Regions from separate parts of the Shewanella sp. 433 genome, predicted to be linked through region 1. Evidence: riboswitches for the same ligand, from Rfam matches in the RefSeq annotation. Region 1 holds a riboswitch; the other holds the start of a gene.
The links. A riboswitch is a leader RNA that binds a small molecule or an ion and turns the genes downstream of it on or off. The one in region 1 is predicted to bind cobalamin.

Region 1 (4,624 bases):
CAACAAGGCGAAGCGACCAGGCAGCAACAGGCGCACCATATGCGGGATCATCAAACCCACAAAGCCGATTCCGCCACAGTTAGCCACCAGCACGGCTGTGATTAACGAGCACAAAAGCAACATGGCTAGGCGCAGGCGCTGCACATCGATCCCTAAAGTGTGGGCGGTTTCATCACCGGCTTTCATGGCAACTATCTGGCGTTTAAACAGCAATATGATCACAGTTGCGCCTGCCACCACCAACAAGGGCAGCCCCAAGCCAGACCAACTGGCCTTGGCAAAACTGCCCAAACTCCAAAACAGCACAGAGGCGGCCGCCTGAGGGCCCGAAAAATAGAGTAATAAACTGGTAAGCGCACCAAACATAAAGGAGATCGCCACCCCAGAAAGCAGCATGCGCTCGATTTGAGTGCTCATGGCGCGGCCGCACAAGGCCAATACCATTAGCACAGAGAGACTGGCGCCAATAAAGGCGCCCATCGGCAGGCTGACGCTGCCAAGCCATGATATGGATAAGGCGTTCGATAGCGCGCCCGCACCGCCAAACAGGGTAAGCACCACTACGGCACCAAAGGAGGCGCCAGAAGAGATGCCAAACAGATAAGGGTCGGCCAGTGGATTGCGGGTCACAGTTTGCAGCACGGCGCCGGCGATGGCTAAACCAAAACCGGCGATAAACGCCAGCACGATGCGCGGCATCCGCAGCTCCATCACAATGCGGGCGGTGACGCTGCTTGGACGCTCACCGCCAAGGGTGGCCAGCACCACATCGACCACTTGGTTAAAGTCGATGTGCGCCGCACCAAAACTGGCGGCTAACAGCGGCGTCATTAGGCTTAATACCCCAAACCCTGTGACCAATAGCAGGCCGCGCCAAAGGCGCTCGCTGGCCGATAATCCGGGCGAGCGCATCATGGCGTCTCCCCTTGGGTGACATTATGGTAGCCATAAAAGTAATTAATTTGCGGATTACCGTGTTGTGGGTGCGGGCTCACTTGGCAGCACACCTCAAAGACCTCTGCAATACGCTGCTCGGTCAACACCTCATTGGGGCGGCCTTGGGCAACTGCGTGGCCTTGGTCGAGCAGCAGCAATTGGTCACACAGGGCGCTGGCTAAATTAAGGTCATGGATCGAGATAACCACCGTCATCTCTAAGCTACGCAGTAGCTCTAAGATCTGTATTTGATAACGGATATCTAAATGATTAGTGGGCTCATCGAGGATCAGCAGCTTGGGCTTTTGCACTATGGCGCGGGCGATCAACGCCCGTTGTTTCTCGCCGCCAGAGAGTTGCTCATACCCTTGGTCGGCCAACGCGGTTAAACCTACTGTGGCTAAGGCGCGGCGCACATCGTGCTTGTCTTGGTCGCTGGTGAGCGAAAACGCCCCCTTATGGGGCGTCAACCCTAGCGCCACCAGCTGCGCCGTGGTCATGTCAAAATGGTGCGGCGTGTCTTGCAGCACCACCGCCACTTGCTGGGCAAAGGATCGCGCCGAAAAGTCGCCCACCGCTCGGCCAAATAAGGTGATATCGCCTTGGCTTGGGGTCAAATAACGATATAGACAGCGCAGTAAGGTGGATTTGCCGGCGCCATTAGGGCCGATGATCCCCAGCATTTGACCTTGGGGCAGTTCGACACTGACATCAGCCAAAATGGCGCGCTCGCCCACGCGCCAACTAAGGTGTTGGGCAGATAACGCCATAGGGATTGACGTCACAGGCTCACCATCCAAGCCGCAAAGCAATAGGGTAAAATGTGTTGCGACCGCGTAGGTGTCGACCTGCCGCTGTCAAGCGGGGCTAGCGCCCCAAGTCGATTGTTCATCTTTAGCTCCCTCAAGTCACCCGCTTGAGTCATTAGGCTATAGCATAAGGCAGGTATCCTGACTTGTGGTTGCAGACAAGGCCAATTGCCTTACTCAACACACTCACAGTTGCGGGTACAGTTTGGGCTGATGACCTTAGGTCACTCCCCAATTCCCTATTAAGTTTGAGTTACTCGACCCACGTTAAGTGAGTCGCTGCTCAACACCTTACGCTCGGCGTCATCTGTATGCTAGACACCTAAAATTGTTGGCTATTATGCGGTATTTCCCCTAGGAGGCAAACCACCTTTTGTATTTGCCGCGCTGGTTAACGACAAACGCTGGTAACTAACGCCCCAACATTGAGCTTAACCATTAACTCCAATGCAAGCGCCAATAGCCTTTACCATCGTTATCGACCAAGTGGCTTAACTTAACCACACTGGCATAATCGAGACTTAACTGGGTATAGAAGCCGACTTCGCCGCGGATCCCCAGCGCCAACCCCATCAAATGGCGGATAACCCCACCATGGGTAATAAGCAGCAGGGTATTGCCACTGTGCCTATGTAACACTTGCTCGATACAGGTCTCAATACGCTGCTCAAAGGCATCTAGCGGCTCACTGCCTGGCAATGGTGCGCGCCAGGGATCTTGCCAGTAGGCGTTAAGCGCCTCGCTATGCTCAGCGAACAAGGTATCAATCATCTCACCGTCCCAGTCGCCAAAGTCAATCTCCATCAAACCCGCCTCGACATGGCAAGGTAACTGCTTTTTTTTAGCGTAATACTCGGCAAACCCTTGGCAGCGGCTTAGGGGAGAGGTCACCAGCGCATCTATCGTCTCGGGTAATTTAGTCGCACAGGCCAGTTGCATCTGGGCAAATCCCAGCTCACTCAAAGGTAGGTCGCTTCGGCCTCGCAACACATTGCCGCCCTCGCACTGACCATGGCGCATTAAATAAAAAATCGTTTGTGTCATTGGCTTACCTTGATATTTGTCATGCCGTGGCAGCATACGCCGAGACAAGGCGACAATGCAATATGGTTCACACTGCCCCGCGGGCTGCCATTGTGCCAAAATAAACATCACCCACAGGCTAAGCGGCAGCCTATAAGCCACTGGGCTAACGAGGGGGAAAACTGATACTCTTTTGACTTGCCCTAAGCCTAATAAGTCGCTTACTATAGCAATTACTATAGACGTCTATACGTTTATACATCTAAAAATAATAGCAGGGTGATCACACCCTCGTCGCACTGCATCGGCAGTCGTGAACATGCATCGAGTAGGATATAGGTAGAATTTTATGGCGACCCGACCCCCTGTTACCCCAATAAGACAGATAACAGCGCAGATCCGCGAGCAGCTCGAATCACGTATTTTAATCCTCGACGGTGCCATGGGCACCATGATCCAAGATCATAAGCTTGAGGAAGCCGCCTTTCGCGGCGAGCGTTTTAAAGACTGGCCCTGCGATGTCAAAGGTAATAACGATCTGCTGGTTCTGACTCAGCCAGCCATTATCAAAGATATCCATAAACAGTACCTACTCGCTGGCGCCGATATCATCGAGACCAATACCTTTAACGCCACTCGTATCGCCATGGCCGACTACGAGATGCAAGATCTGTCTGTTGAAATTAACCTTGAAGGCGCGCGTCTTGCCCGCGCCGCGGCCGATGAAGTCAGCGCTGAAACGGGGCGCGCGTGTTATGTTGCCGGGGTACTTGGCCCCACCAACCGCACCTGCTCGATTAGCCCAGATGTTAACGATCCCGGTTACCGTAATGTCAGCTTCGATGAGCTGGTCGATGCCTATATTGAGTCGATTGAGGCGCTGCTTAAAGGCGGCGCCGATATCATCATGGTGGAAACCATCTTCGATACCCTCAACGCCAAAGCCGCGTTGTTTGCTATAGAAACGGTATTTGAACAGCTTGAGCTGCGAGTGCCCATCATGATCTCAGGCACCATCACCGATGCCTCGGGCCGCACCCTCACAGGGCAAACCACCGAAGCCTTTTACAACTCGCTGCGCCACGTTAAGCCACTGTCGATTGGCCTTAACTGCGCCCTTGGCCCGCAAGAGCTGCGCCCCTACGTGCAAGAGTTGTCAAAAATTGCCGAATGTTATGTGTCGGCGCACCCCAATGCGGGGCTGCCTAATGAGTTTGGTGGCTATGATGAAAGCCCCGAAGAGATGGCAAGCGTTATCGGTGAGTGGGCACAAGAGGGCTTTTTAAACATTATTGGCGGCTGCTGTGGTAGTACACCGGCCCATATTAGCGCCATTCGCGAGGCGGTTATCTCCCATGCGCCGCGGGCGCTGCCCGACATCCCAGTGGCTTGCCGCTTGTCGGGGCTTGAGCCACTGACCATAGATGCCAACTCGCTGTTTGTGAACGTGGGCGAGCGCACCAATGTCACCGGCTCGGCTGCCTTTTTACGGCTGATCAAAAATGGCGAATATGAAACCGCCCTCAGCGTCGCACGTGAGCAGGTAGAAAACGGCGCCCAGATCATCGACATCAACATGGATGAAGGCATGCTCGACGGCGTCGAGGTGATGCAGAAATTCCTTAACCTTATCGCCTCTGAGCCCGATATCAGCCGGGTGCCGATTATGATCGACTCCTCTAAATGGGAAGTGATAGAGGCAGGCCTTAAGTGCATTCAAGGCAAAGGCATAGTCAACTCCATCTCGTTGAAAGAGGGCGAAGCGCAATTTATTCACCACGCCAAATTGGTTAAACGTTATGGCGCCGCGGCCATCATCATGGCGTTCGATGAGCAAGGTCAGGCAGACACCAAGG
Region 2 (4,624 bases), 180 kb from region 1:
ATTAGCGCGTCAATAAGGCCGTTAATTACTCCACCCAATGTAAAACATCACGAATGATAGACCAGCGCGGTTTATCTTCTGTGGCGCCTTGGCCTAGCATCCAATAGTTATACAGCCGCTGCTGGTGGCCATCGACTTTGCGTAGCTTCTGCCAGTTATTGACGTAATTGAGTAGTGATTGATTGTCTTGGGCGACCGCATAAGCCACCGGATATTGCACCTTACTTTCGAGCAAGGCAATGCCGTAACCGGGGAAGAATAAGGTCCAAGCTGAACCGGCTTCGGCGCTGATCACTACCGCATCATATTTATCGGACTTCTGCCTAAAAAAGGTTTTATAACCGTCGATTTTAACAAAGGTGAGGTTGGGGTAGTTGGCCTTGGCTTCTTCGATAATGTCACTGTGCTCTACATAGGCGATGGTGGTATTTTGCAGCGTTAAAATCGATTGTTTGCGTTTAAAACTGTTGACCTTATGGTCTTTGGTGGCGATAGCTAAATTTAATTTGAGCACAGGGTCAACATAACTCAGCTGATCCATTTGGTTGATATCCATGGCTAAGCCTGACATGGCAATATCGAAAAATCCCGCCTTGAGTGACTCGGCCAAGTGATCTTTATGAAAAGGAATAAACTCCACTTTTACCCCTAAGTCTTCGGCGAGTTTACTGGCCATTGCGCTATCAAATCCCACTAATTGGGCGGCATTATTATAGTAGCTAAAAGGCACATTGCTGGGGATGTAACCCACCTTTAATACTCCGCGTTGACGGATGGTTTGCACATTGGCGATTGGGGCGCTTGGCGTTTTGCCGAGGACTGGGAACTGTTTTTTAACGATAGTCGGCACTTTATCGGCCACCTGCATATTGGCAATTACGCCGCTGGTGACATCAGGGCTGTGGATCAACATGCCCATACCCACTCGGCTCACCACTAAGGTCAAGGCGACTCCTACGACGACGCCAATACATAATTTCAGCAGTTGTGGTGGGCGCAGTCTTAAACGCCGCTCAAACAGGGATACCGTGAGTAGTGTTAAGGCAAATAGGTACATAACGGCGGCTATAGAGTTAAATTTTCCGGTAATAAAGCCTGACATCACAAACAGTTGAAACAGATCTTGCGGCAGATGCAGTAAGTCCAACATAAAAGGAATAGCGACATAGACGCTACCGAACAAAGAGAGCAGACCGCTAATCGACAATGACGGAAGCTCGCTAATGTCCACCGGAGTGCCGTTAAACCAGCCGGCAAACAGCACAAACAAAATGACCGTCAGTTTACCGATATTGGGAAAGGTAAAGGCGATGGGCACCAAAATTTCAATCAGGGTTTCGGCGTCATCGCTGAGGCTTTCATGTTCGCGCATGATCTGCTTACATTCGTCGACAATCACAGGGATCACGATAAAAATATTGCCGGTCGCGAATGCGGTGACCACGCTCGATTTTGCGATGCGCAGCGCTTGGGCATAGGTCACTGGGGTGAGTGAGGCGATGATCCACGGCAACAGCCAGAAAGTGAGCAGTAAACAAAGCACAAAATAGCTGATGAGATACACCTGCATACTGGCAAATTCATCGACTCCCATCGTGCCCGCCGCCGAGGCCGACATGGCAAAAATCCCTATCGGCAAGACCCGTACCAGCGCCTGAGTGATCTTAGAGAATATCTCGCTACAGGTATGCATAAAGGTGATGATAAGCTGTTTGTTTTCGCCCTCCATGCCAATGAGCGCCAGCCCCATGGCGATACTGAATACCACCATAGCAGGCACATAGCCCGCCGCCATCGACTCAAACGGGTTAGCCGGAATATACAGCTTAAAGTAATCGATAGGAGTCGTGGGCTCGACAATGCTGGTGCTGAAAAAAGAGGCCGTTTCAACAAAAGGAAATGACAGCGGCATGAGGGCCACCAGCACTAAGCCCATAAGCCACAGCAGTAACATGATGACGCCAGCGCGGCTAAAAATTAAACTGGCGGTGGTGCGCTTCAGTTTGCCGATACCGCCAATGAGAGAAACCAAAATAAAGGGCAGCACCGTCATCTGCATTAACAGAATGACGCTGGTGCCAATATTACTGAGCCAGCCGACCGACTCGCCAAAAAACAAGCCCACGCCAAAGCCTATAAACATGGCCACTATCATCTGGGTGGAGCTTTGCATCGCGCGCAGTTTTGTTAGCACAGGTTGATTCCATTTGAGTAGTCGATAACGCCCGGCTAGATGACGACAATGACTGGTGGGTAAATAATCGCTTACTGGTTGTTTATTATAGGGTCTGTAGCAAGGGAGGATAAAGGGTTAACAGTGATTATTGTCAGTATGGTGATTTATTTGTGTTAAAAATTATCATTACTAACGTCAATGGCGAAACGACTTACTGTGTATGCAGATGTGAGCGGTGATTTGTATGACACTGACTTAACATGCTTTGTTAGACTTTTATCCGTTTAGACGTCTATAATGCCCGCGGTCTTGACGGCGATGCCACTTTGTATGGAATAACAGTTGTGCATTGCCGTTATAGGTAACCAAATTCGAGTCAATCTTTTGTGGTGCCCAGTTGCGTCAGTCGCAATGGGATAATCGGGAAGCCTGTGAAAATCTGGCACTGCCCCCGCAACGGTGAAAGGTGAAAGCTGGGTGCGCTTGCTATAACTAAGCGTTAAAAAAACTCAGTCTTGTCGTATCAACCGCAGTTTGGGTTTATACCTATCCTCAGTCCGGAGACCGGCCCTTAAGGTGATTTTGAGATTTCGGCGGGCAGATCTCGAAATGCGACCTCATATCGTCTATCCGGCGGCGTGAAGTCGTGACCTCTTGCCCCGTTTCCCTTTTAGGAGTTAAAGGTAAATGGGTACACAACCTACAGCTATCGCCCTGTTAATTGGCGGTTTATTTAGTTTTTCTGCGTTTTCAGTGACGGCGCAAAATGACCCCTCTGCGCAAATCAATATCGGTGAGACCATTACCGTTATTGGTCGCAATGTCAGTACCCCTCTCAATATTGCCGCTAACGTCAATGTGATTGATGCCGCGGCGATTGAGATGAGTGGCGCAACGAGTTTAACCGAAGTGTTACGCGGTCAAAGTGGTATACAGATTTCTGATTCAAACACCGGAGCCGTATTTGCACTGCGGGGCTTTAGTGCTAGCCAAGCGGCGAGTAATACCTTGATTTTGATTGATGGACGTCGATTGAACAATATTGATATTGCCGCCCCAAGCATCAGCGCTATTGCCCTTAATCAAGTTGAGCGCATCGAGATCATGTCCGGGAGTGCGGGGGTGTTATATGGCGATCAGGCGGTGGGTGGTGTGATTAACATCATCACCAAGGCGCCACAGGGCAGTGGTGGCAGCGTGCAGCTTTCTTGGGGCAGTTTTGATACCTATAAAGGTAACCTTGATGTGTCAGGGGCGATAAACGCTAATTGGCGTTTTTATGGTGCGGCCAGTTATAACCAAGGGGATAACTATCGCGACCATAACGCGAATGAAACCTCATCGTTATTAGGGCGCTTGCAGTATCAAGACGATGCGCAGCACTTTTTTGCCGAAAGCAGTTACTATGACAACCGTCGAGAATTGGCTGGTGCATTAACCCTTGAGCAGATTGAACAAGACCCACGCCAATCAAATGCCAGCGCCCCAGGGGCCTATGACAGTTATCTGCATGAGATGACCACGGCGCTGCGTTCGGGCTACCAGCGTCAACTCAATCAGCAGTGGGAGCTTGGGGCGGATATTAATTATGCCGACACCTTAATCACTGGCCTCAATAGCTGGGGCAGCAACCGCCGTGATACGCGCTCATTACTAGAGTTTAACCCTAAGGCGATTGCTAACTTTACCACTGGCAACGGGCCGTTAACCTTAGTGAGCGGGCTCGATTTAAGCCGTGGTGAGTCGGTGTTTAGTAGTGGCCGTGAAAACGTGCAAAAGCAGATCAGTGCCTATGTGCAAGCCACTGTGCCACTGACTCAAAGTGTCAGTTACATTGTGGGGGGGCGTTATGCCGAGGTGACCGACGATCTGCGCGATCCCAGCGCCTACGCTAACGGCATTGAGTTGGATCAAGATGCCCACGCATTTGAACTTGGGATTAACTATCGTCCTACCAACGCTCAGCGTTTTTACCTGCGCGCCGACGATAATTTCCGCTTTGCCAAGGTTGATGAGCAAGCTTATACCCCGGCCAATGTGAAGGGGCTCAAGCCGCAAACTGGCCGCTCTTATGAAGCGGGGTGGGACTGGACGCTAGCGCAGCAAACACTGCGAGTGAGTGCCTATCGTCTCGAACTAGAAGATGAAATAGTGTTCGACCCTAGCGCCGATACTCCAACTGGTGGCAGTTTCCCTGGTGCTAACGTGAACGCCGATGCATCACGTCGTTATGGCGTCAGTTTAGATTGGGATTGGCAAGTCATGCAGCAGGTGCTGCTGGGGCTTGAATATAACTACATTGATGCCGAATTTACCGATGGCGTTAATGAGGGTAAGTCACTCTCTTGGGTGGCGAAGCATTCGGGTCGTGGCTATATCAGTTACGATATCAGTGAACATGTGCAACTGTTTGTTGAAGGTCTGTATACGGGGGAGCGCTTTATTGAG

Region 2: it holds a riboswitch for cobalamin, as region 1 does, so the genes downstream of both, AC5YB1_RS05880 (TonB-dependent receptor) here and AC5YB1_RS05050 (ABC transporter ATP-binding protein) in region 1, are expected to answer to the same signal.

What each region holds. Positions count from the first base shown of each region.
Region 1 is NZ_CM181703.1:1,123,215-1,127,838, reverse strand. Features, by position in the region: gene AC5YB1_RS05055 (FecCD family ABC transporter permease) at 1-912, opposite strand, end outside; gene AC5YB1_RS05050 (ABC transporter ATP-binding protein) at 912-1,706, opposite strand; cobalamin riboswitch at 1,860-2,030, opposite strand; gene AC5YB1_RS05045 (histidine phosphatase family protein) at 2,184-2,789, opposite strand; gene metH (methionine synthase) at 3,118-4,624, shown strand, end outside.
Region 2 is NZ_CM181703.1:1,307,160-1,311,783, forward strand. Features, by position in the region: gene AC5YB1_RS05870 (CLCA_X family protein) at 1-16, shown strand, start outside; gene AC5YB1_RS05875 (cation:dicarboxylate symporter family transporter) at 26-2,194, opposite strand; cobalamin riboswitch at 2,547-2,763, shown strand; gene AC5YB1_RS05880 (TonB-dependent receptor) at 2,864-4,624, shown strand, end outside.